3 regions of the Sedimentibacter sp. MB31-C6 genome follow, and region 3 is predicted to be linked to each of the others. Evidence: a T-box and tRNA genes for the amino acid it is inferred to sense, from the RefSeq annotation. Region 3 holds a T-box; the other regions hold tRNA genes.
What was found. The T-box of region 3 lies ahead of U8307_RS14380 (glycine--tRNA ligase). A T-box ahead of a tRNA ligase gene usually reads a tRNA of that ligase, here a tRNA-Gly.
Positions count from the first base shown of each region.

Region 1: it encodes a tRNA-Gly, which carries the amino acid that the T-box ahead of U8307_RS14380 (glycine--tRNA ligase) is inferred to sense. The anticodon was not compared.
Region 2: it encodes a tRNA-Gly, which carries the amino acid that the T-box ahead of U8307_RS14380 (glycine--tRNA ligase) is inferred to sense. The anticodon was not compared.

Region 1 is NZ_CP142396.1:2,727,265-2,734,486, reverse strand. Features, by position in the region: gene U8307_RS13175 (DNA internalization-related competence protein ComEC/Rec2) at 1-2,198, opposite strand, end outside; gene U8307_RS13170 (ribonuclease H-like domain-containing protein) at 2,322-3,287, shown strand; tRNA gene U8307_RS13165 (tRNA-Phe) at 3,542-3,617, opposite strand; tRNA gene U8307_RS13160 (tRNA-Ile) at 3,624-3,697, opposite strand; tRNA gene U8307_RS13155 (tRNA-Ile) at 3,716-3,792, opposite strand; tRNA gene U8307_RS13150 (tRNA-Pro) at 3,803-3,879, opposite strand; tRNA gene U8307_RS13145 (tRNA-Trp) at 3,903-3,976, opposite strand; tRNA gene U8307_RS13140 (tRNA-Ser) at 4,064-4,150, opposite strand; tRNA gene U8307_RS13135 (tRNA-Ser) at 4,155-4,243, opposite strand; tRNA gene U8307_RS13130 (tRNA-Lys) at 4,249-4,321, opposite strand; tRNA gene U8307_RS13125 (tRNA-Gln) at 4,340-4,414, opposite strand; tRNA gene U8307_RS13120 (tRNA-Gln) at 4,446-4,520, opposite strand; tRNA gene U8307_RS13115 (tRNA-Arg) at 4,525-4,601, opposite strand; tRNA gene U8307_RS13110 (tRNA-Gly) at 4,615-4,688, opposite strand; tRNA gene U8307_RS13105 (tRNA-Gly) at 4,692-4,766, opposite strand; tRNA gene U8307_RS13100 (tRNA-Tyr) at 4,884-4,968, opposite strand; tRNA gene U8307_RS13095 (tRNA-Thr) at 4,972-5,047, opposite strand; tRNA gene U8307_RS13090 (tRNA-Asp) at 5,051-5,127, opposite strand; tRNA gene U8307_RS13085 (tRNA-Val) at 5,206-5,281, opposite strand; tRNA gene U8307_RS13080 (tRNA-Glu) at 5,290-5,364, opposite strand; tRNA gene U8307_RS13075 (tRNA-Met) at 5,729-5,805, opposite strand; tRNA gene U8307_RS13070 (tRNA-Met) at 5,835-5,910, opposite strand; tRNA gene U8307_RS13065 (tRNA-Leu) at 5,916-6,003, opposite strand; tRNA gene U8307_RS13060 (tRNA-Asn) at 6,036-6,110, opposite strand; rRNA gene rrf (5S ribosomal RNA) at 6,233-6,349, opposite strand; rRNA gene U8307_RS13050 (23S ribosomal RNA) at 6,561-7,222, opposite strand, start outside.
Region 2 is NZ_CP142396.1:2,575,998-2,583,219, reverse strand. Features, by position in the region: gene U8307_RS12225 (transposase) at 1-1,232, shown strand, start outside; tRNA gene U8307_RS12220 (tRNA-Arg) at 1,392-1,468, opposite strand; tRNA gene U8307_RS12215 (tRNA-Cys) at 1,477-1,550, opposite strand; tRNA gene U8307_RS12210 (tRNA-His) at 1,566-1,642, opposite strand; tRNA gene U8307_RS12205 (tRNA-Gly) at 1,661-1,734, opposite strand; tRNA gene U8307_RS12200 (tRNA-Gly) at 1,738-1,812, opposite strand; tRNA gene U8307_RS12195 (tRNA-Tyr) at 1,908-1,992, opposite strand; tRNA gene U8307_RS12190 (tRNA-Thr) at 1,996-2,071, opposite strand; tRNA gene U8307_RS12185 (tRNA-Asp) at 2,075-2,151, opposite strand; tRNA gene U8307_RS12180 (tRNA-Val) at 2,231-2,306, opposite strand; tRNA gene U8307_RS12175 (tRNA-Glu) at 2,315-2,389, opposite strand; tRNA gene U8307_RS12170 (tRNA-Met) at 2,404-2,479, opposite strand; tRNA gene U8307_RS12165 (tRNA-Asn) at 2,557-2,631, opposite strand; rRNA gene rrf (5S ribosomal RNA) at 2,642-2,758, opposite strand; rRNA gene U8307_RS12155 (23S ribosomal RNA) at 2,970-6,118, opposite strand; rRNA gene U8307_RS12150 (16S ribosomal RNA) at 6,433-7,222, opposite strand, start outside.
Region 3 is NZ_CP142396.1:2,983,654-2,990,875, reverse strand. Features, by position in the region: gene U8307_RS14390 (pyruvate, water dikinase regulatory protein) at 1-649, opposite strand, end outside; gene U8307_RS14385 (helix-turn-helix transcriptional regulator) at 662-1,255, opposite strand; gene U8307_RS14380 (glycine--tRNA ligase) at 1,351-2,745, opposite strand; T-box leader at 2,802-2,977, opposite strand; gene U8307_RS14375 (DUF4342 domain-containing protein) at 3,034-3,576, opposite strand; gene recO (DNA repair protein RecO) at 3,602-4,318, opposite strand; gene era (GTPase Era) at 4,315-5,205, opposite strand; gene cdd (cytidine deaminase) at 5,217-5,609, opposite strand; gene U8307_RS14355 (DUF3048 domain-containing protein) at 5,707-6,774, opposite strand; gene ybeY (rRNA maturation RNase YbeY) at 6,825-7,222, opposite strand, start outside.

The DNA.
Region 1 (7,222 bases), 260 kb from region 3:
AAAATAAAATTAATTTCTCCATGTTCAAAAGTAGATAATATTATACTATTAACTTCTTTATATCTTTTTAATGCTTCTTCAGAAGGTATTCCATAATTATTCTTACCATAACTCACTACAGCAAATTTAGGTCTTACAGCATCAATTAAATCCTTCGTAGAAGAAGTTTTACTTCCATGATGAGGTATTGTCATTATATCGGACTGTTCTAAATCATTTAGAATCATATATTCAACCTCAGATTCAATATCACCAGTAATCAATATGTTTTTATCATAATATCTAAAAAGTATAACCATTGATGTATTATTTCTGCTATTAGCAACATAATTTTCTATAGGCCATATTACTTTAATTTTAACTTTGTCATCAATGATTAAATTGTCATCTTTTTTTAAAATTTTAATATTTGCATTAATATCCTTATTACTTTCTGTTGAAAATATTTTATCTACTCCAATGTCACTTTCAAGTAAATCAATTAACCCTGAATAATGGTCCATATCCCAATGACTAATAAAAACACAATCAATTGAGTTTACTCCATTTTTAGTCAAATAAGGTATAACTGTGTACCTTCCTATATCCTTATTACTAGTACTACCACAATCAATTATAAAATTGTAATTTTTATAAGATATAGTAGAAAACAAACCTTGTCCCACATCTATAAAATTAAAATATATACTGCTATCAAACATAGGAACTACTATATATGTAAAGAAGTAAAATAAGAAAAAAGAAGTAAAAAAATACTTTCTACAATTGCTATTTTTATTGTTATATAAGTATAACATAAAAAATATAAAAATGTAAAAAAATATAACGAGAGGAATAGGTAATGTAGGTATCGAAATACCGTTAAACGGAATTTTGTTAGTTAAATTAATCATATACCGAAAACTATACAAAAAATAATCAAAGACTTTAAATGGAATTATCATAAAGTATGGTACTATGCCATTTAAAATTATTAATACAAAACTTTTTATTAGCATTACCATAAATAACGGTAATAGAAGCAAATTATAAAATATCCCTAATAAAGGAATATAATTAAAAAAATAAGCTACTACTGGTAAAGTAAAAATATATAGAAACATGAACCTATTTATGTACTTTAAAATAGTTTTTTTTGTTTTCATATATCTAAGAATATATTTACCATATATAATGAAACTTAAAGCTGACGAAAATGATAATAAAAATCCTGCTTCAAAAATCCAAAATGGATTATAAATAGTCATAATTAATGCAGCCATTGCTATAGAATTTAATGAATTATACTTTCGATATAAAATTTCTGAACCAAACAAAAAAGTAAACATGATTAAAGTTCTTATAACTGAAAGAGGAAATCCTATTAAAAAGCCGTAAAACCACATTAAGGACCATGTTAATAACCAACTGATCCTTATATTAAAACCAATTAATCTAAAAATATATAGAAAAAATGCATATAGTAATCCTATATGCGTACCAGATACTGCAAATATATGAGCCAGTCCTATTGATTTGACATTATTATAAAAATCTTCATCCAAATAATTAATATCTCCCAAAATTACAGACAATATTATCTCTGCATTTTTATTATTTAATCTATTAAATAATAAATTTGTAGTATAATCTCTAAAATTATTTGAAATATTATTTAAAAATGAATATTTTTCTTCTAAAACTGTAATATCACTATTAGCAAAAATTGTTGCTTGTATTTTCATGGACCTAAGATAATTTTTATAATTAAAAAGCATATGATTGTTACTAGTACTTGGATCAGTTACTCTTCCATTAAATTTAATTATACTATTTTCTTTTACATCAATATCTTTATTGATATAAATTATTGTATTCTCCTTATAATTCATCTTGTTACCCTTTATTTTAATAACCGATGCATTTAAGCTATAATATCTTGAATTTGGATTTATCTTGTTCTTAGTTTTAATTTCTGCAATTACCTCAATATCTTCATTAATATATTGTGTTAAATTTGAATTTGCATTATAATAACATGTAAAGAATGATAATGCTAAAAAAGTTATAATAACAATGTTGTATATATATTTTTTATTTAGTAAGGACTTATATAAAAGAATAACAAAAACAGCTAAGAATAAATGAAAATATATATTTAATTCAAAGGCAATAATACCTAAAGCATATATTAAAAAAATAGAAACTACAATATACATAATTATCACCACAAATTTGATCTTATCTTATATTACCATATTTTAGTAATTAGTCAAAATAATTTTATAAGATAGCGGGAATCTCATTTGATTCGTTATAATTTATTGTAGATTGGAGGAAAAATGATAGTAAATTGTAACAAGATAAACAACAACTTATCTGATAATCTTTATATAAATAAATTACTTAAAGATTCTTTTTTTTTAGATATTGAAACAACAGGACTTTCTCGCAAATTTTCAATGATAATTTCAATAACGGTAATGTTATACATTGATAATAATTTTAAAATATATCAACTATTCTGTGAAAACAAAACTGATGAAAAAGAAATACTTAAATATTTAAAAGATTTAATAAATGACAAAAATTTTGTTATTACTTATAATGGAAACAGCTTTGATATTCCCTTTTTAATTGGCAAATACTTACAAAATGAAATCACTTTTGATTTTAATAAATATATTAAAATTGATTTATATAATGATATGCGTCATGTTAGAAATAAAATTCAAATAGAAAATCTTAAGTTAAAAACTGTAGAAAGATATTTTAATATAAAAAGAGAGGATGCCATTTCTGGACAAGATGTAACAGTTTTATATGAAGCGTATAAAATAGATCCTAAAAAAGAATTTTCTTTTTTAATACTTCAGCATAATTATAAAGATGTTTACAATCTCAGTATGTTATTTAATAATATATTTAGCTTATATGATGAAACATTATTTTATAATGGTTTAATTGTGAAAATCAATTATACAGATTTTAGTATTAAAAAAAATACATTGTATGGCAAATTCTATATAATATCTAAATTTAAAGCTGATTATATACATCCTTCTTTGAATTTTGATTTAAAATTGAACTCACAAGATCAGATATTAGATATTCAAATATCGGTAGGCTTTTACAAAGATGAGAAAGTCAAGGAATTTTATTATATAGATAATAATGATTTTAACATAAATACATATACTGCTATAAAAGGAATAAAAAATAATCTCATACCAATAAAAATCAATGATAAATTCTATACTCAAAATATAATAAATATCACAAAAAAAATTCTTGATTCATTATTCTAATTTTATTTAATCAATATAATTTTCTATAATGTATGTAATCTAAGGATATAAAAAGAGTTGCTTCGCAACGCCGCTAGGGGGACCTATGTCCCCCTTCGGCGTAAAAATGCTTTATTAAAGCATTTTTACTGAGCACCCCCCTTAACGGCAAGGACGTTCCGTCCTTTGCAATCCTCGTTTTTTATTATATAGGAAAGGAGAACTTTCCTATATAATAAAAAAACTTATATTCAAAGAATATAAGTTTTTTAGTATGGTGCCCAAACGCGGAATCGAACCACGGACACGAAGATTTTCAGTCTTCTGCTCTACCGACTGAGCTATCTGGGCATGCAGTGGGCCTTCAAGGATTCGAACCTTGGACCTACCGGTTATGAGCCGGGCGCTCTAACCAACTGAGCTAAAGGCCCTAGAAAATTAATTTCTAGTGGTGGGCTTAGATGGACTCGAACCATCGACCTCACGCTTATCAGGCGTGCGCTCTAACCACCTGAGCTATAAGCCCCTATTAAATATGGTCGGGGCGGCAGGATTTGAACCCGCGGCCCTCTGGTCCCAAACCAGATGCGCTACCAAACTGCGCTACGCCCCGCTAATAAATTACACCTGCTAAAATGGCAGGGGATGAGGGAATCGAACCCCCACTAATGGTTTTGGAGACCACTGTCATGCCACTTGACCAATCCCCTATTTTTCATGCATAATAAACATATTTAGAAAGTGACATTCTATCTGTTAACTACACTCCTATAGAGTTGCCCTAAAGATTAAAATGACGGAGAAGGAGGGATTTGAACCCTCGCGTCCTTATCAGACCTACTCCCTTAGCAGGGGAGCCTCTTCGGCCACTTGAGTACTTCTCCAAAATGGCGGAGAGGGTGGGATTCGAACCCACGCGGGCTTACACCCAAACGGTTTTCAAGACCGCCTCGTTATGACCACTTCGATACCTCTCCATTAGTGATCCATCGGCGATTCGAACGCCGGACACCTTGATTAAAAGTCAAGTGCTCTGCCTGCTGAGCTAATGGATCAAAATACTAAAAATTAAATGGCTGGGATGGCAGGATTCGAACCTACGAATGCTAGAGTCAAAGTCTAGTGCCTTACCACTTGGCGACATCCCAATGAATTTTAAATTAATTAATGACTACTATATGGCTGGGGTAGAAGGATTTGAACCCACGAATGCCAGAGTCAGAGTCTGGTGCCTTACCGCTTGGCGATACCCCAATAATGGTGCACCCAGGAGGATTCGAACCCCCGGCACACGGATTAGAAGTCCGTTGCTCTATCCTACTGAGCTATGAGTGCGCAATGTAATTATTGGAGCGGGTGAAGGGGATCGAACCCTCGCAACCAGCTTGGAAGGCTGGGGCTCTACCACTGAGCTACACCCGCATATGGAGCGGAAAACGAGATTCGAACTCGCGACCCTCGCCTTGGCAAGGCGATGCTCTACCACTGAGCCATTTCCGCATATACAGTTTCATGTATGAAATTTGTTAATTTCATTCAACTTGTGCAAATTTGACTTTATTGACTCACCATCAATTTCTTCTTCCTTACGGTAGAAGAAATTGGGCTAGTCATATTTGGTGGAAGAGATTGGATTCGAACCAATGAAGGCAGTGCCAACGGATTTACAGTCCGTCCCCTTTAGCCTCTCGGGAACTCTTCCATATGGAGCTGGTGGGAGGACTTGAACCCCTAACCTACTGATTACAAGTCAGTTGCTCTACCAATTGAGCTACACCAGCATGTGGCGACCTGGAAGGGGCTCGAACCCTCGACCTCCAGCGTGACAGGCTGGCATTCTAACCAACTGAACTACCAGGCCGCAATTATTTTAGATTGGGGACATTCCTCAGGCTACAAAGACTATCTTTATATTAGAGGTGGTACCCTTTCTTCTATATGGTGGGAACAATAGGGCTCGAACCTATGACCCCCTGCTTGTAAGGCAGATGCTCTCCCAACTGAGCTATGCTCCCACATATAATGGTGACCCTACCGGGATTCGAACCCGGGTTACCGCCGTGAAAGGGCGATGTCTTAACCGCTTGACCATAGGGCCTTAATCTCGCAGTCTCATTCACCATTTTCTTTGCTCCTTATGTCGCAGAAATTGGGAATTCGGTGCGAATGACCTACCAACAATTTCTTTCTCCCTTACGGTCGAATAAATTGGGTTAGGGCATCTTGCAGTCTCATTCACCATTTTCTTTGCTCCTTACGTCGCAGAAATTGGGAATTCGTTGCGAATGACCTACCAACAATTTCTTTCTCCCTTGCGGTCGAATAAATTGGGTTAGGGCATCTTGCAGTCTCATTCACCATTTTCTTTGCTCCTTACGTCGCAGAAATTGGGAATTCGTTGCGAATGACCTACCAACAATTTCTTTCTCCCTTGCGGTCGAATAAATTGGGTTAGGGCATCTTGGTAGCGGCGAACGGATTTGAACCGCTGACACTGCGGGTATGAACCGCATGCTCTAGCCAACTGAGCTACGCCGCCATGTTTTTTTGCAGTGTAAACCGCATATTTGGTAGCGGGAGCTGGACTTGAACCAACGGCCTCCGGGTTATGAGCCCGACGAGCTACCAACTGCTCTATCCCGCGATAAATGGTGCCGAAGACCGGACTCGAACCGGTACGATTTTGTGGATCGCAGGATTTTAAGTCCTGTGCGTCTGCCAATTCCGCCACTTCGGCATAATTTAGAAATATTATTTACATCTTGTTTATGGCTCCGAGGGTGGGGCTCGAACCCACGACCTACCGGTTAACAGCCGGTTGCTCCACCATTGAGCTACCTCGGAACAAGCGCTGTCTCATTCACCAATTTCTCTGCTCCTTACGTCGCATAAATTGGGAATTCGTTGCGGTTAACCTACCAACAATTTCTTTCTCCCTTGCGGTCGAATAAATTGGGTTAGGTTATACCTGGCGACGTCCTACTTTCCCAGGCAGTTACCCACCAAGTATCATCAGCGCTGAAGAGCTTAACTTCCGTGTTCGAGATGGGAACGGGTGTGTCCTCTTCGCTATTGTCACCAGATTCGTTTATAGGTTTTGAACCGACTTTTTAATAAGCCATGCCCTAACAACAAGCGCAGTCTCATTCAGCAATTTCTCTGCTCCTTACGTCGCATAAATTGGGAATTCGTTGCGGTTGACCTACCAACCATTTTTACAGAAAAACCATCTGAAAAATGGGGTTAGGGCATACAAAATTACATAGGAAAACATGATTCGACATTATTTATATTAAGGTCAAGACCTCGACCTATTAGTATTACTCAGCTTAATACATTGCTGCACTTTCACCTGTAACCTATCTACCTGTTAGTCTATCAGGGGTCTTACTTACTTGCGTAATGAGAAATCTTATCTTAGGGTCTGTTTCGCGCTTAGATGCCTTCAGCGCTTATCTTTTCCAGACTTAGCTACTCAGCCATGCTCCTGGCGGAACAACTGATACACCAGCGGTCTGTCCATTCCGGTCCTCTCGTACTAGGAACAGCTCCCTTCAAATTTCTTACGCCCACGACGGATAGGGACCGAACTGTCTCACGACGTTCTGAACCCAGCTCGCGTGCCTCTTTAATGGGCGAACAGCCCAACCCTTGGGACCTGCTTCAGCCCCAGGATGAGACGAGCCGACATCGAGGTGCCAAACCTCCCCGTCGATGTGGACTCTTGGGGGAGATAAGCCTGTTATCCCCAGGGTAGCTTTTATCCGTTAAGCGATGGCCTTTCCACTCGGTGCCACCGGATCACTAAGTCCAACTTTCGTTCCTGCTCGATATGTCTATCTCGCAGTCAAGCTCCCTTCTGCCTTTACACTCTTCGCACGATTTCCGACCGTGCTGAGGGAACCTTTGAGCGCCTCCGTTACTCTTTCGGAGGCGACCGCCCCAGTCAAACTGCC
Region 2 (7,222 bases), 410 kb from region 3:
ATATTTCAAATTTTTCAAATAAAATTTCTACTGGTTTAAAACGTCCTAAAATAAAGTTCTTAACACAGATGATTTACGGTTTACTCGAAGGAAATAAAACTCATTTAAGTGAAATTGCACGTTCTTTAAAAGAATCTATAACTCTTAAAAAAACTATTGAACGTTTGTCAAGAAATCTTCATGATTTTGATGATGGTGATCAGGTTATGGAAAATTATGTTGATATAGTTAAACAAAATATTAAAGATGATTATTCTGTAATTGTCGTTGATAATTCAGACATAGCAAAACCATGCAGTAAAAAGTTAGAAGCTTTAGCTGACGTACGTGACGGTAGTACCGGTAAAATAGTAAAGGGGTACCAAACAATCGAAGCTGCTGTATTAACTTCTAATAGAAAAATGCCTCTTCCCGTTTATGAAAAAGTATTTTCAGCAGAAGAAAAGGGATTTATCAGTGAAACTCATGAAAATATTAAATGTTTAAAGTCACTTAGCGAAAATTTTGGAAACAAATGCATAAGGACATTAGATAGAGGCTTTGATGCAAATGAATATTTTAGATATTTTATTAAGAATAAAGAACGTTTTGTAATACGTATAAAAATGAATCGTAATGTTATCTATAATGATAAAACTCAAAATGTTCTTGATGTAGTTAGTAAGTATAAAGGTAATTATTGTTTAAAATTCAAGGGAAAAAATAAAAAAAATATTGACTGTAAAATTAGTTATATCCCTGTTAGTTTATGCGAATTTCCAAAACAAGAATTAACCTTAATAGTAGTTTACGGTTTTGGACAGATTCCTATGATGTTACTTACAAATTTAAAATCATCTGAAAAGAAAAAGATATCGCTTATAGTAACTAAAGTGTATTTAACGAGATGGCGTATTGAAGAATATTTTAAGTTCAAAAAACAGCAGTTTGATTTTGAAGATATTAGAGTTTGGTCTTTAAAATCTATACGTAATTTTAATCTATTTGCAACTATTACTGTTGGGTACATTGGTATAATGACATCTGAAAAAGCTGATAGTATATTTTTTAAAGAACTTAAGGAATGTTCAAAGAGAATTTATGACATTCCTAAGTTTATTTACTATGCCATTGGCTATGCTATAGAAAGTATTTTAGTTAAAACTAAAGTTGGAATTCAAAGCTTTATACCTAAAAACATTAAATCACAACAATTTGATATCTTCAACTACTTTAAATTAGTGGCTTCATAAGTTTTTAAAAATTGAAAATGGGGAAACTTAAATAAAAGCTAATCTACTAAACACTTGTGTACAATACTATTGTATCACTAGTATTATACAATATCTTTAACAAATAAAAATAAGTACTTAACTTTTAAAGTAAGTACTAATCTCTTTTTCATTTGCTATTGGTGCACCGTGAGGGATTCGAACCCACGACCTTTCGGTTCGTAGCCGAACACTCTATCCAACTGAGCTAACGGTGCAAGTTTTTTGGAGGCGCCATCCAGATTTGAACTGGAGATCAGGGTGTTGCAGACCCATGCCTTACCACTTGGCTATAGCGCCTCGATTTTAGATTAATGGGGTGAATAGTGGGATTCGAACCCACGACCTCCAGAGCCACAATCTGGCGCCCTAACCGACTAGGCCATATCCACCATAATAATAATTATCATTGGAGCGGGTGAAGGGGATCGAACCCTCGCAACCAGCTTGGAAGGCTGGGGCTCTACCACTGAGCTACACCCGCATATGGAGCGGAAAACGAGATTCGAACTCGCGACCCTCGCCTTGGCAAGGCGATGCTCTACCACTGAGCCATTTCCGCATATACAACTACGTATTAATTTTAGCAATAATTGTAATTGACCTACCATCAATTTCTTCTTCCTTTCGGTAGAAGAAATTGGGCTAGGCCATATCTGGTGGAAGAGATTGGATTCGAACCAATGAAGGCAGTGCCAACGGATTTACAGTCCGTCCCCTTTAGCCTCTCGGGAACTCTTCCATATGGAGCTGGTGGGAGGACTTGAACCCCTAACCTACTGATTACAAGTCAGTTGCTCTACCAATTGAGCTACACCAGCATGTGGCGACCTGGAAGGGGCTCGAACCCTCGACCTCCAGCGTGACAGGCTGGCATTCTAACCAACTGAACTACCAGGCCACAATTATTTTAGATTGGGGACATTCCTCAGGCTACAAAGACTATCTTTATATTAGAGGTGTGTACCCTTTCTTCTATATGGTGGGAACAATAGGGCTCGAACCTATGACCCCCTGCTTGTAAGGCAGATGCTCTCCCAACTGAGCTATGCTCCCATATATAATGGTGACCCTACCGGGATTCGAACCCGGGTTACCGCCGTGAAAGGGCGATGTCTTAACCGCTTGACCATAGGGCCTTAAAATTATGTTATGGTAGCGGGAGCTGGATTCGAACCAACGACCTCCGGGTTATGAGCCCGACGAGCTACCAACTGCTCTATCCCGCGACGATAATTAATGCCAAACACTTATGCAAATGGCCCTATTATCAAAATAATTTAAAATTATTTAATAAACACATATTTGGCTCCGAGGGTGGGGCTCGAACCCACGACCTACCGGTTAACAGCCGGTTGCTCCACCATTGAGCTACCTCGGAACAACCTCGAACCCGGCGACGTCCTACTTTCCCAGGCAGTTACCCACCAAGTATCATCAGCGCTGAAGAGCTTAACTTCCGTGTTCGAGATGGGAACGGGTGTGTCCTCTTCGCTATTGTCACCAGATTCATTTATAGGTTTTGAACCGACTTTTTAATAAGCCATGCCCTAACAACAAGCGCAGTCTCATTCAGCAATTTCTCTGCTCCTTACGTCGCATAAATTGGGAATTCGTTGCGGTTGACCTACCAACCATTTTTACAGAAAAACCATCTGAAAAATGGGGTTAGGGCATACAAAATTACATAGGAAAACATGATTCGACATTATTTATATTAAGGTCAAGACCTCGACCTATTAGTATTACTCAGCTTAATACATTGCTGCACTTTCACCTGTAACCTATCTACCTGTTAGTCTATCAGGGGTCTTACTTACTTGCGTAATGAGAAATCTTATCTTAGGGTCTGTTTCGCGCTTAGATGCCTTCAGCGCTTATCTTTTCCAGACTTAGCTACTCAGCCATGCTCCTGGCGGAACAACTGATACACCAGCGGTCTGTCCATTCCGGTCCTCTCGTACTAGGAACAGCTCCCTTCAAATTTCTTACGCCCACGACGGATAGGGACCGAACTGTCTCACGACGTTCTGAACCCAGCTCGCGTGCCTCTTTAATGGGCGAACAGCCCAACCCTTGGGACCTGCTTCAGCCCCAGGATGAGACGAGCCGACATCGAGGTGCCAAACCTCCCCGTCGATGTGGACTCTTGGGGGAGATAAGCCTGTTATCCCCAGGGTAGCTTTTATCCGTTAAGCGATGGCCTTTCCACTCGGTGCCACCGGATCACTAAGTCCAACTTTCGTTCCTGCTCGATATGTCTATCTCGCAGTCAAGCTCCCTTCTGCCTTTACACTCTTCGCACGATTTCCGACCGTGCTGAGGGAACCTTTGAGCGCCTCCGTTACTCTTTCGGAGGCGACCGCCCCAGTCAAACTGCCCAACTGACAGTGTCCATATACCGGCTCACGGTATCATGTTAGAAATTCAGTAACAATAGAGTGGTATCCCAACGTTGACTCCACGAACACTGGCGTGCTCGTTTCCTAGTCTCCCACCTATCCTGTACAATTGCTACCGAATTCCAATGTCAGCCTGCAGTAAAGCTCCATGGGGTCTTTCCGTCCTGTCGCGGGTAACTCGCATCTTCACGAGTACTACAATTTCACCGGATCTATTGTTGAGACAGTGCCCAAATCGTTACACCTTTCGTGCGGGTCGGAACTTACCCGACAAGGAATTTCGCTACCTTAGGACCGTTATAGTTACGGCCGCCGTTTACTGGGGCTTAAGTTCAAAGCTTCTCCGAAGATAACTTCTCCCCTTAACCTTCCAGCACCGGGCAGGTGTCAGCCCCTATACTTCATCTTTCGATTTAGCAGAGACCTGTGTTTTTGGTAAACAGTCGCTTGGGCCTGGTTTCTGTGGCCCTTCTGTGCTCTGTTTGTTCAAACTTCACACTGAAGGGCACCCCTTCTCCCGAAGTTACGGGGTCATTTTGCCTAGTTCCTTAACAATAGTTCTTCCGCTCATCTTTGGATTCTCTCCTTGCCTACCTGTGTCGGTTTACGGTACGGGCACCCTTATACTCGATAGAGGCTTTTCTTGACAGTGTGGACTCAGCTACTTCACTACTTATTTTCGCTCCCATTCGTATCTCAGAATTGATACTGCGGATTTGCCTACAATATCTTCCTACTTACTTAGACGCACTTTTCCATCTGTGCGCTAGCTTATCCTTCTGTGTCACCCCATTTCTCAAACGCATTTGGGTGGTACTGGAATTTCAACCAGTTGTCCATCGCCTACGCCTTTTGGCCTCGGCTTAGGTCCCGACTTACCCTGAGTGGACGAGCCTTCCTCAGGAATCCTTAGGCTTTCGATGGGTGAGATTCTCACTCACCTTTCGCTACTCATGCCAACATTCTCTCTTCTATACAGTCCATATCCTCTTTCGATGGAACTTCAACCCGTATAGAATGCTCCTCTACCGATGTCACTAATTTCTTTATACACTCAATCTTGTTTTTTTAGCCCCTGTGGTTATTCGAAATCTTTTGATTTCATTTTATTCCCGATTTACTATCGGTTTATTCCCGATTTATCATCGGTTTTATCCCCGGTGGATATTTATTCGAAATCTCTATTTTGTTTTTTATATTAATGTTAGATTTCGAAATTAAATGTCCTCAGTTACTTTTTTATTGAACATATAAAGAAATTAGCGACATCCCACAACTTCGGTAATAGATTTTAGCCCCGGACATTTTCGGCGCAACACCACTTGACCAGTGAGCTATTACGCACTCTTTTAATGAATGGCTGCTTCTAAGCCAACATCCTGGTTGTCTGTGTAGTATTACATCCTTTTCCACTTAATCTATATTTTGGGACCTTAGTTGGTGATCTGGGCTCTTTCCCTTTCGACTACGAAACTTATCTCACGTAGTCTGACTCCCAAGCTTGTATCTATGGTATTCGGAGTTTGATAGGTTTTGGTAACGTATAACGCCCCTAGACCATTCAGTGCTCTACCCCCACGATACTATTTCTTGAGGCTAGCCCTAAAGCTATTTCGAGGAGAACCAGCTATCTCCGGGTTCGATTGGAATTTCACCGCTATCCACACGTCATCCCGTAGCTTTTAAACGCTAATGGGTTCGGTCCTCCACCAGATTTTACTCTAGCTTCAACCTGCACATGGATAGGTCACCCGGTTTCGGGTCTACAACATACAACTCTCGCCCTTTTCAGACTCGGTTTCCCTTCGGCTCCTAACCTCTCAGTTATTAACCTTGCTGCACATTGTAACTCGTTGGCCCGTTCTACAAAAAGTACGCGGTCACACTTTTGTGCTTCCACTGCTTATAGGCATAAGGTTTCAGGTTCTTTTTCACTCCCCTCCCGGGGTTCTTTTCACCTTTCCCTCACGGTACTATTCTCTATCGGTCACTAGGTAGTATTTAGCCTTGGGAGGTGGTCCTCCCTGCTTCCCACAGGATTTCTCGTGTCCCGTGGTACTCTGGATCATATCCTTGCTTCTAACAGTTTCGCTTACAAGCCTATCACTTTCTTTGGGTTAGCTTTCCAGCTATTTTCAGCTACCGTTATCCGTCTCTTTGATATGTCCGCAACCCCATACATTACTGTATGGTTTGGGCTCTTCCGCGTTCGCTCGCCGCTACTTACGGAATCATTATTTATTTTCTCTTCCTAAGGGTACTTAGATGTTTCAGTTCCCCTCGTTCCCCTCATACAGCTATGTATTTACTGTATAATACATAAGGTTTACCTTATGTGAGTTTCCTCATTCGGATATCTGCGTATCGTTGACTGCTTACGTCTCCTCGCAGCATTTCGTAGTTTGCCACGTCCTTCTTCGGCTCCTAGTGCCAAGGCATCCGCCTTACGCCCTTTATATCTTGACCAGATTAGTCATATATTATTTCTTCATAATATATTATATATTATACGGTACGCATACAATGCGTCCCCTACATTTGTTTGTTTCTCTCGGTTTATTGTTAATTTTATTTTTCAGAATACTTGCGACGGTATTCTTACTTTTTATCAATTAATGTCGTTCTCTTTATTTTCCTATGCAATTTTCAAGGTTCATCCCTTTATGTCAACCTTTGTAGGTCTCGGTATGCATGCAATGCATACCCTACATTAGGTTTACACCGTTCAAACTATTGTTTGAACGGCAATAAAACAGCATAAGTCCTTTAGTTCTCCTTAGAAAGGAGGTGATCCAGCCGCACCTTCCGATACGGCTACCTTGTTACGACTTCACCCCAGTCATTGATCCTACCTTCGGCGCCTGCCTCTTTACAGTTAGCTCAGCGACTTCGGGTATTACCAACTTCCATGGTGTGACGGGCGGTGTGTACAAGACCCGGGAACGCATTCACCGCGACGTTCTGATTCGCGATTACTAGCAACTCCAACTTCATGTAGGCGAGTTGCAGCCTACAATCCGAACTGGGATCGGTTTATGAGGATTTGCTCCAGATCACTCCTTCGCTTCCCTTTGTTCCGACCATTGTAGCACGTGTGTAGCCCAAGACATAAGGGGCATGATGATTTGACGTCATCCCCACCTTCCTCCGATTTATCATCGGCAGTCTCCTTAGAGTGCCCACCTTAAATGATGGCAACTAAGGATAAGGGTTGCGCTCGTTGCGGGACTTAACCCAACATCTCACGACACGAGCTGACGACAACCATGCACCACCTGTCACCCTTGCTCCCGAAGGAGAGGGCACATCTCTGTGCCGGTCAAGGGGATGTCAAGCCTTGGTAAGGTTCTTCGCGTTGCTTCGAATTAAACCACATGCTCCGCTGCTTGTGCGGGTCCCCGTCAATTCCTTTGAGTTTTAGTCTTGCGACCGTACTCCCCAGGCGGAGTGCTTATTGTGTTTACTTCGGCACTGAATATCGCTACCCAACACCTAGCACTCATCGTTTACAGCGTGGACTACCAGGGTATCTAATCCTGTTTGCTACCCACGCTTTCGTGACTCAGCGTC
Region 3 (7,222 bases):
CTTTAAGTCCCATTGCCTTTAATCTTTCTTTTCTAATTTTTATCAAGTAATCACTTTTTAGAGTCAAACCAATAATTTTTTTCGACGAAATTAAATTAAGTTCTTCAGGTGGGCTGACTTCTGGAACTAAAGGAATATTTGCAACTTTTATATTTTTATGTGCCAGATACATTGATAAAGGAGTTTTTGACGTTCTAGATACTCCAATCAACACTACATCTGCTAATAGTATTCCTCTAGTATCTTTACCATCATCATATTTAACAGCAAATTCAACTGCCTCAACCTTCTTAAAATATTTATCGTCCAATTTTCTTAAAATTCCAGGTTCTTGTTTTGGAATTATACCAAGTTGTTTAATAAGTGGTAAAAGAACTGGCGTCATTACATCAACAGCACCAATGTCATTACTAATGGCCTTTTCTAATAAATAATCTCTAAGTTCTTTTACAACAAGAGTAAAAACTATAAAGGAATTTTCTTTTGAAGCTTTAGCAATTAATTTATCTATTGCTTCTTTATCATTGACATATGGAACTATTCTTATATCAAATTCTGCTATATCGAATTGTTTTATTACTGCTTTTGCTATTTGTTCAGCAGTTTCTCCCATGGAGTCAGAAACTGCATAAATATTTATTTTTTCCATAAAGGTACCTCTTTATTTTGATATTTCCAACAATACTTTAGCTATATTAGATTTTGATATTCTTCCTACAGCTTTCATTATACCATTATTTGATATCTCAACTATAGGTAGACAGTCAACTTCGTTTTCTACAATTTTTTCTGTGGCATCTAATATAGATTCATTTTCAGTACAGTATATAATTTTAGGCATTCTAGTCATTATAACACTTACAGGAATTGTATTTAAATCTCCACCACTCATTGAGACTTTTAACAAGTCCTTTCTTGATACTACTCCTTTCAATCCGTCCTTTTCAACTACAAAAAGAGTTCCTACGTTTTCAAGAAAAAGAGTTACTATAGCATCATATACACTAGTCGATTCTCCTATATTTATAGGAACTGATTTAATATCTGATACCTTAATTGCAGATAATTTTTCGAATATATCTTTATTATTTTTTTTATTCGAAATGAAATAACCAACTTTTGGTTTTGCATCTATTAATCCACACATTGAAAGAACAGCTAAATCTGGCCTTAGTGTAGCTCTTGTAAGGCCAATTTTATCAGCTATTGATTCACCTGTTACAGGTTGATGTTTTTCAATTATTTCTATTATCATATTTTGTCTATCTGAAAGTTTGATATTAATCCCCTCATTTCTAACAATTGATTAAACAATAGGATAACAATTGTTCCATTATAGTTAATCTATTGTTAAAAGAATACTTTTTTATTTATAAAATCTACTAAATGATCTATTTTAACTCTTACTTGCTCCATTGTATCTCTATCTCTAATAGTAACAGATTTATCTTCTAATGAATCAAAATCAAATGTAATACAATATGGTGTTCCAATTTCGTCATGTCTTCTATATCTTTTTCCTATACTACCGGCATCATCATAATCTACATTAAAATGTTTTTGTAAATTATGATATAATTCAGTTGCTTGTTCATTCAATTTTTTTGTTAAAGGTAATACTGCTGCTTTAAAAGGAGCTAAGTTTGGATGTAATTTCAAAACAACTCTATTTGTTCCATCTTCTAATGTTTCTTCATTGTATGCATCGACTAAAAATGCTAAAACAACACGATCAGCTCCAAGTGATGGTTCTATACAATATGGTACATATTTTTCATTTGTAACTGGATCTTGATATGATAAGTCTTCACCTGAAGTTGTCATATGACATTTTAAGTCAAAATCTGTTCTATCTGCTATACCCCAAAGTTCACCCCATCCAAAAGGAAACATATATTCAATGTCTGATGTAGCATTACTATAATGGGACAACTCTGCTTGTTCATGATCTCTGAAACGAATTTTTTCTTTATTAATACCTAAATTTAAAAGCCAATTCATAGAAAATTCTTTCCAATAATTAAACCATTCTAAGTCTTCACCTGGCTTACAGAAAAATTCAAGCTCCATTTGTTCAAATTCTCTGGTTCTAAATGTAAAATTACCCGGAGTTATTTCATTTCTAAATGATTTACCAATTTGTCCTATACCAAAAGGAATTTTTTTTCTTGTTGAACGTGCAACATTTTTAAAGTTAACAAATATCCCCTGAGCTGTTTCAGGTCTTAAAAATATCTCAGATTTAGAGTCTTCAGTGACACCTTGAAATGTTTTAAACATAAGGTTAAATTTTCTTATTGATGTAAAGTTTGTTTTACCGCATTCAGGACAACAAATATTGTTATTGATTATGTAATTTTCCATTTCTGTATCTGCCCAACCATCAACAACTGTAGATTCTCCATTATCATGCATAAAATCTTCAATTAACTTGTCCGCTCTAAATCTTGACTTACATTCTTTGCAATCCATGAGAGGATCACTAAAACCTCCAACATGACCTGATGCTACCCAAGTAGTAGGATTCATTAGTATTGCTGCATCCAATCCTACGTTGTATGGACTTTCTTGAATGAATTTTTTCCACCAAGCTCTCTTAACATTATTTTTAATTTCAACTCCTAAAGGTCCATAATCCCATGTATTTGCTAATCCACCATATATCTCTGAACCTGGAAATATAATACCCCTTGATTTTGATAATGAAACAAGTTTTTCTAATGTGTTCTTTTCTTTTTTAGCCATTATATCCTCCTAAATTATACAAAATTAAATTATACTAAAAAAAATCCTTCATCCCATATAGGGACGAAAGATTTATTCCGCGGTTCCACCCTATTTGACAAGGCATAGCCTTATCCTCTTTAATAAAAGAAGACTCAAAAGCTCCCTTCATCTATATCTTGGTATCAGTTTTCACCTAATCTGACTCTCTATAAACAAAATATAGACTACTCTTCTCTATCACAGTCGTCACTTAATAAATATAATGTATCAAAATATAATTTTAATGTCAAGTAAAATCTTAATTAACTACTGATATATATCATTTCTATCATCAGTATTTTGTGTGAATGAGTCATCTGTTTTGCTATTCAAATTATCTGTTTTTTGTTTAACATCATCCATAACATTATCCATAGCATCTTTGACAGCATCCATACTTTTGTCAACTTTTTGGCTAACATCTATTATTTTACCATCAGCTTGAGTAATTTCAACAGTACACTGAGTCAATAAAGCTGCTGTTATGCCTGCAGCTGACAAAAATGGGGCAATTATTGCACCAACTAATCCAGCAGTTATTGGTAAATTTATTATTGTTTCATTGCCTTTTTTAATTGTAAGCTTAGTTGCATTACCTTTAGATATTACATCTTTAATTTGGTCTAAAATTTGTTCGCCTTTATTAAAACTATATGAATTCTTAGTGTTTTTCTTATTCATATTTTCAATTAAAATTATAGCTTCTAATACATCGTCGTTAGAATCTTCTAATGCTTGCTTTGCTGTTCCATAGTCTGTGTTCGTACGTTTTATAATATCATCAATTTTTTGCAATTTACTATTTTCCATATTAATATTCCTCTCCTTTAAATAATTATAACAATTTTAATGTAGTGAAATTGTCTTTTCCAATATGATAAAATAAGTATTTTCTTATTATATTAAATATCTTACCGTCTGCTTCTATTGTGTTAAGATCTTTAAATTTAATTTTTAAAATTTTATCCATTGTTATTATTTCATTATATTTAACATTTATTCCATTACCAGATATTACACAATTTCTACAATAAAAGCCACCATCTTTAATTGAAAATACTGCACTTGAATTTATCATAGCTCCACAAGACATACAATGTTTAAAATCTGGTTTATAACCTAACATTGAAACTAATTTTAATTCGTATGTAGCTGTTATTTTGTCATAATTATTTTTAGATTTTGAAAGAAAATCTAAAGTTGTAATAGTCATATTGAAAATTTTAGATTCTACATTATTTTCTTGAGCGATATAATTAATAAGCTCCAATATGTAATTGCCATAGAAAAAACCTTCCATATTGTTTCTAAGGCTGTAAAAGCTATTTATTAACTGAGCAGATGTTAATATATACATATCTCTAGATTTAAACAATGTACAATTTGAATAAGCAAATAGTTGCGAAGCATTAATTAAATGAGAATTATTTTTACGACAGCCTTTAGATAATAATTGAATCTTACCTCTTGTTTTTGAAAGAGCATGAAGTATTTTATCATTTTCTTTGTAATTTACTTCTTTTAAAATAAGAACTTCTTCTTCTATTGTCATTTTTTATTATACCCAAAGTTATTTAAAAGATAATTATTATCTCTCCAATCCGGAGAAATTTTCACCCAAAGCTGAAGGTTAACTTGGCTCCCTAAAAGTTTTTCAATATCAACTCTCGAACTTTTTCCAATTCCCTTTATTTTTCTCCCATTGTGTCCAATTACAATACTTTTATGAGATTTTTTTTCACAAATAATATTTGCCCTAATATCTACTAAATTTCTGTTTTTACGTTCTTTCATTTCATCAATTTCAATTGCGATACCATGAGGTACTTCATCTTGAAGATACATAAGTGCTTTTTCTCTTATTATTTCTGCTACTATAAATCTCTCTGGTCTATCTGTAATATAATCTTGAGGAAAGTACATTGGTCCGGGTTTAAAATACTTTTTAATTAAATCTATTAATGAATCAACGCCAATACGATTTAATGCTGATATTGGTAAAATATCATCAAAAACATTGAATTTATTAAATTCTTCTGTAATCTTTATTACAGCTTCTTTATCGAACTTATCTATTTTATTTATAATTAATATCTTTTTTGAATTTATATCTTTGATTTTTTCAATAATATATTCATCGCCAGGTCCTATTTTATTGAATTCATCTGTAATCATAATTAATACATCCATCTCTTCAAGAGCTGAATCTACTTCTGTATTCATAAATTCACCAAGTTGATTTTTTGGTCTATGAATACCAGGTGTATCTAAAAAAACAATTTGAACTTCATCATCTGTATAAACTGTTCGTATTTTATTTCTAGTTGTTTGAGGTTTATTTGACATAATTGATATTTTCTCACCAATCATGCTATTCATAAGTGTTGATTTTCCTACATTAGGTCTTCCTATAATCGTTACAAATCCTGATTTAAACATGTTTATCCTTTCTAATCTAAGTCTTCTGGTCCAAAACTATTTGGCAAAAGCTCTTTTAATGTATATACTTTATATGATTCGTAGTTTTTTGCACATATTATTTTTATATCCTTGCCAAATTCTAATATAAATTGTCTACAAACTCCACATGGATAAGATATTTTTTTATTTCCTCCTACAACAGCTATCTTTTCAATATCCATATGTCCTTCAGAAATACATTTTGAAATAGCAACTCTTTCGGCACATATTGTAGGAGAGTATGATGCAGATTCAATATTACAACCTGTAAAGACCTTACCACTTTTTGTGTAGACTGCTGCTCCTACTTTAAACTTAGAATAAGGGCTGTAGGATTTCTCTCTAGCTTCCATAGCTATTTTAATTAATAATTTATCTTCCATAATATAACCACCTTAAATTTATTATTTTTATTATATCATGTATGGTAAAATATACAATATTTTTAAGGTCATATAATAATTTATTATATGTAATTATTTACTCAATATTTACGTTTTGTAAACTGTTAACAATTTGAATCCATGTATTTCCTGGATTTAATGAAAGTTCTTCATTATTAATATAAAATTTTGTTCGTGATTTTTCTGAATTTTTCTCCCATGTAATCTTTATAGCTTCTTTATTTGTAATATATATGCCATTGCCTTTACCAACAGTATCTAAGTATAATCTACCTTCGCTATCTAAAACACTTTTTGAAACTTCAAGGATGATTAAATTTTTTGTTGTTAACTGCTCATTATAAAGTTCATCTATATGTTTTTCACCATCTTTATATCTAAGATAAAGTTTTTTTTCTTCATCATATTTATAATCTGTAGTATTATATTTATTGTATTTAATGTTAATTTCTGTAGAAGTAAAAACTTCTTCATATTTTTTTGAAAGTTCTTTTGTAGATTCATTAAATTGATAGCTTTCATAATCCGATTCTTCCTTATAACCGTAACTAGAGGCTTCATCTCTTATTGATTTCAATGTTGTATACATATTATGAGGTGCAAATTTATCTGTATCATAATATCTCCACATGGCACCACTGTACAAACCATCAACATCGGGAACCATTAGTCTTTTAATTTCACTAAATGCATCTTCGCTGCCACCAACATGTACAAAAATTCCGTCATATTCTAATGCATAATATATTAAGTATGGTCTTGCACTTCTTACTGGACCTATAATTCCAGGTTCCTTTGTTAAAAAAATACAAAGATATCTCGTATAGGGGTATTCCACTTCGCATTCATATATTATTTCAGCATCTTTTAATCCTGCTTGCCATCTTGCATTCGGATGGTTGTCTATTGATATTGCTACAGGTCTTTTTAATAGATCACTTTCATAATATTTTTGTCCATCTAATGGTGATATAATTTTGTTAGAATCATCTTCTTCCACACTGTTATCGTATTCTATTATATTATCATCAATTTCTGATACTGTATTATCCATATCATCATTTATAGATACAGGGTTGTCCTTATTACAACTTGATAATAATATAATAGATAATATAAAAATTATAAATATATTTTTTTTCATTGTTTATACCCCTTAATTTTAATCTTATGCAATCGAAGTTTTATTGAGCTTTACTTATATAGCTGTAATTTTTGCATTATTGCTTTTTCTTTATTTCTCATTTCTGTTTTTTCTTCTTCAAACATATGATCATATCCTAATAAATGAAGGGTACTGTGTACAGTTAAATATACCATCTCTCTTTCTAAACTATGACCAAAATCATTAGCTTGTTCAATTATTTTTTGTGTAGACAATACAATATCTCCAAGAAGGTAAAAGCCTTCAAATTCATCGTCCATCGGAAATGATAATACATCCGTTTCATTGTCTACATTTCTATAAATTCTGTTTAGTTCTTTAATTTCTTCATTAGTTACAAATGAAACACTTACCTCATAATCATTATTTGCTTTTTCAACTTTAAGTGTAGTAATAATAGCATTTTCTATAGCTAATTTATTTTTTT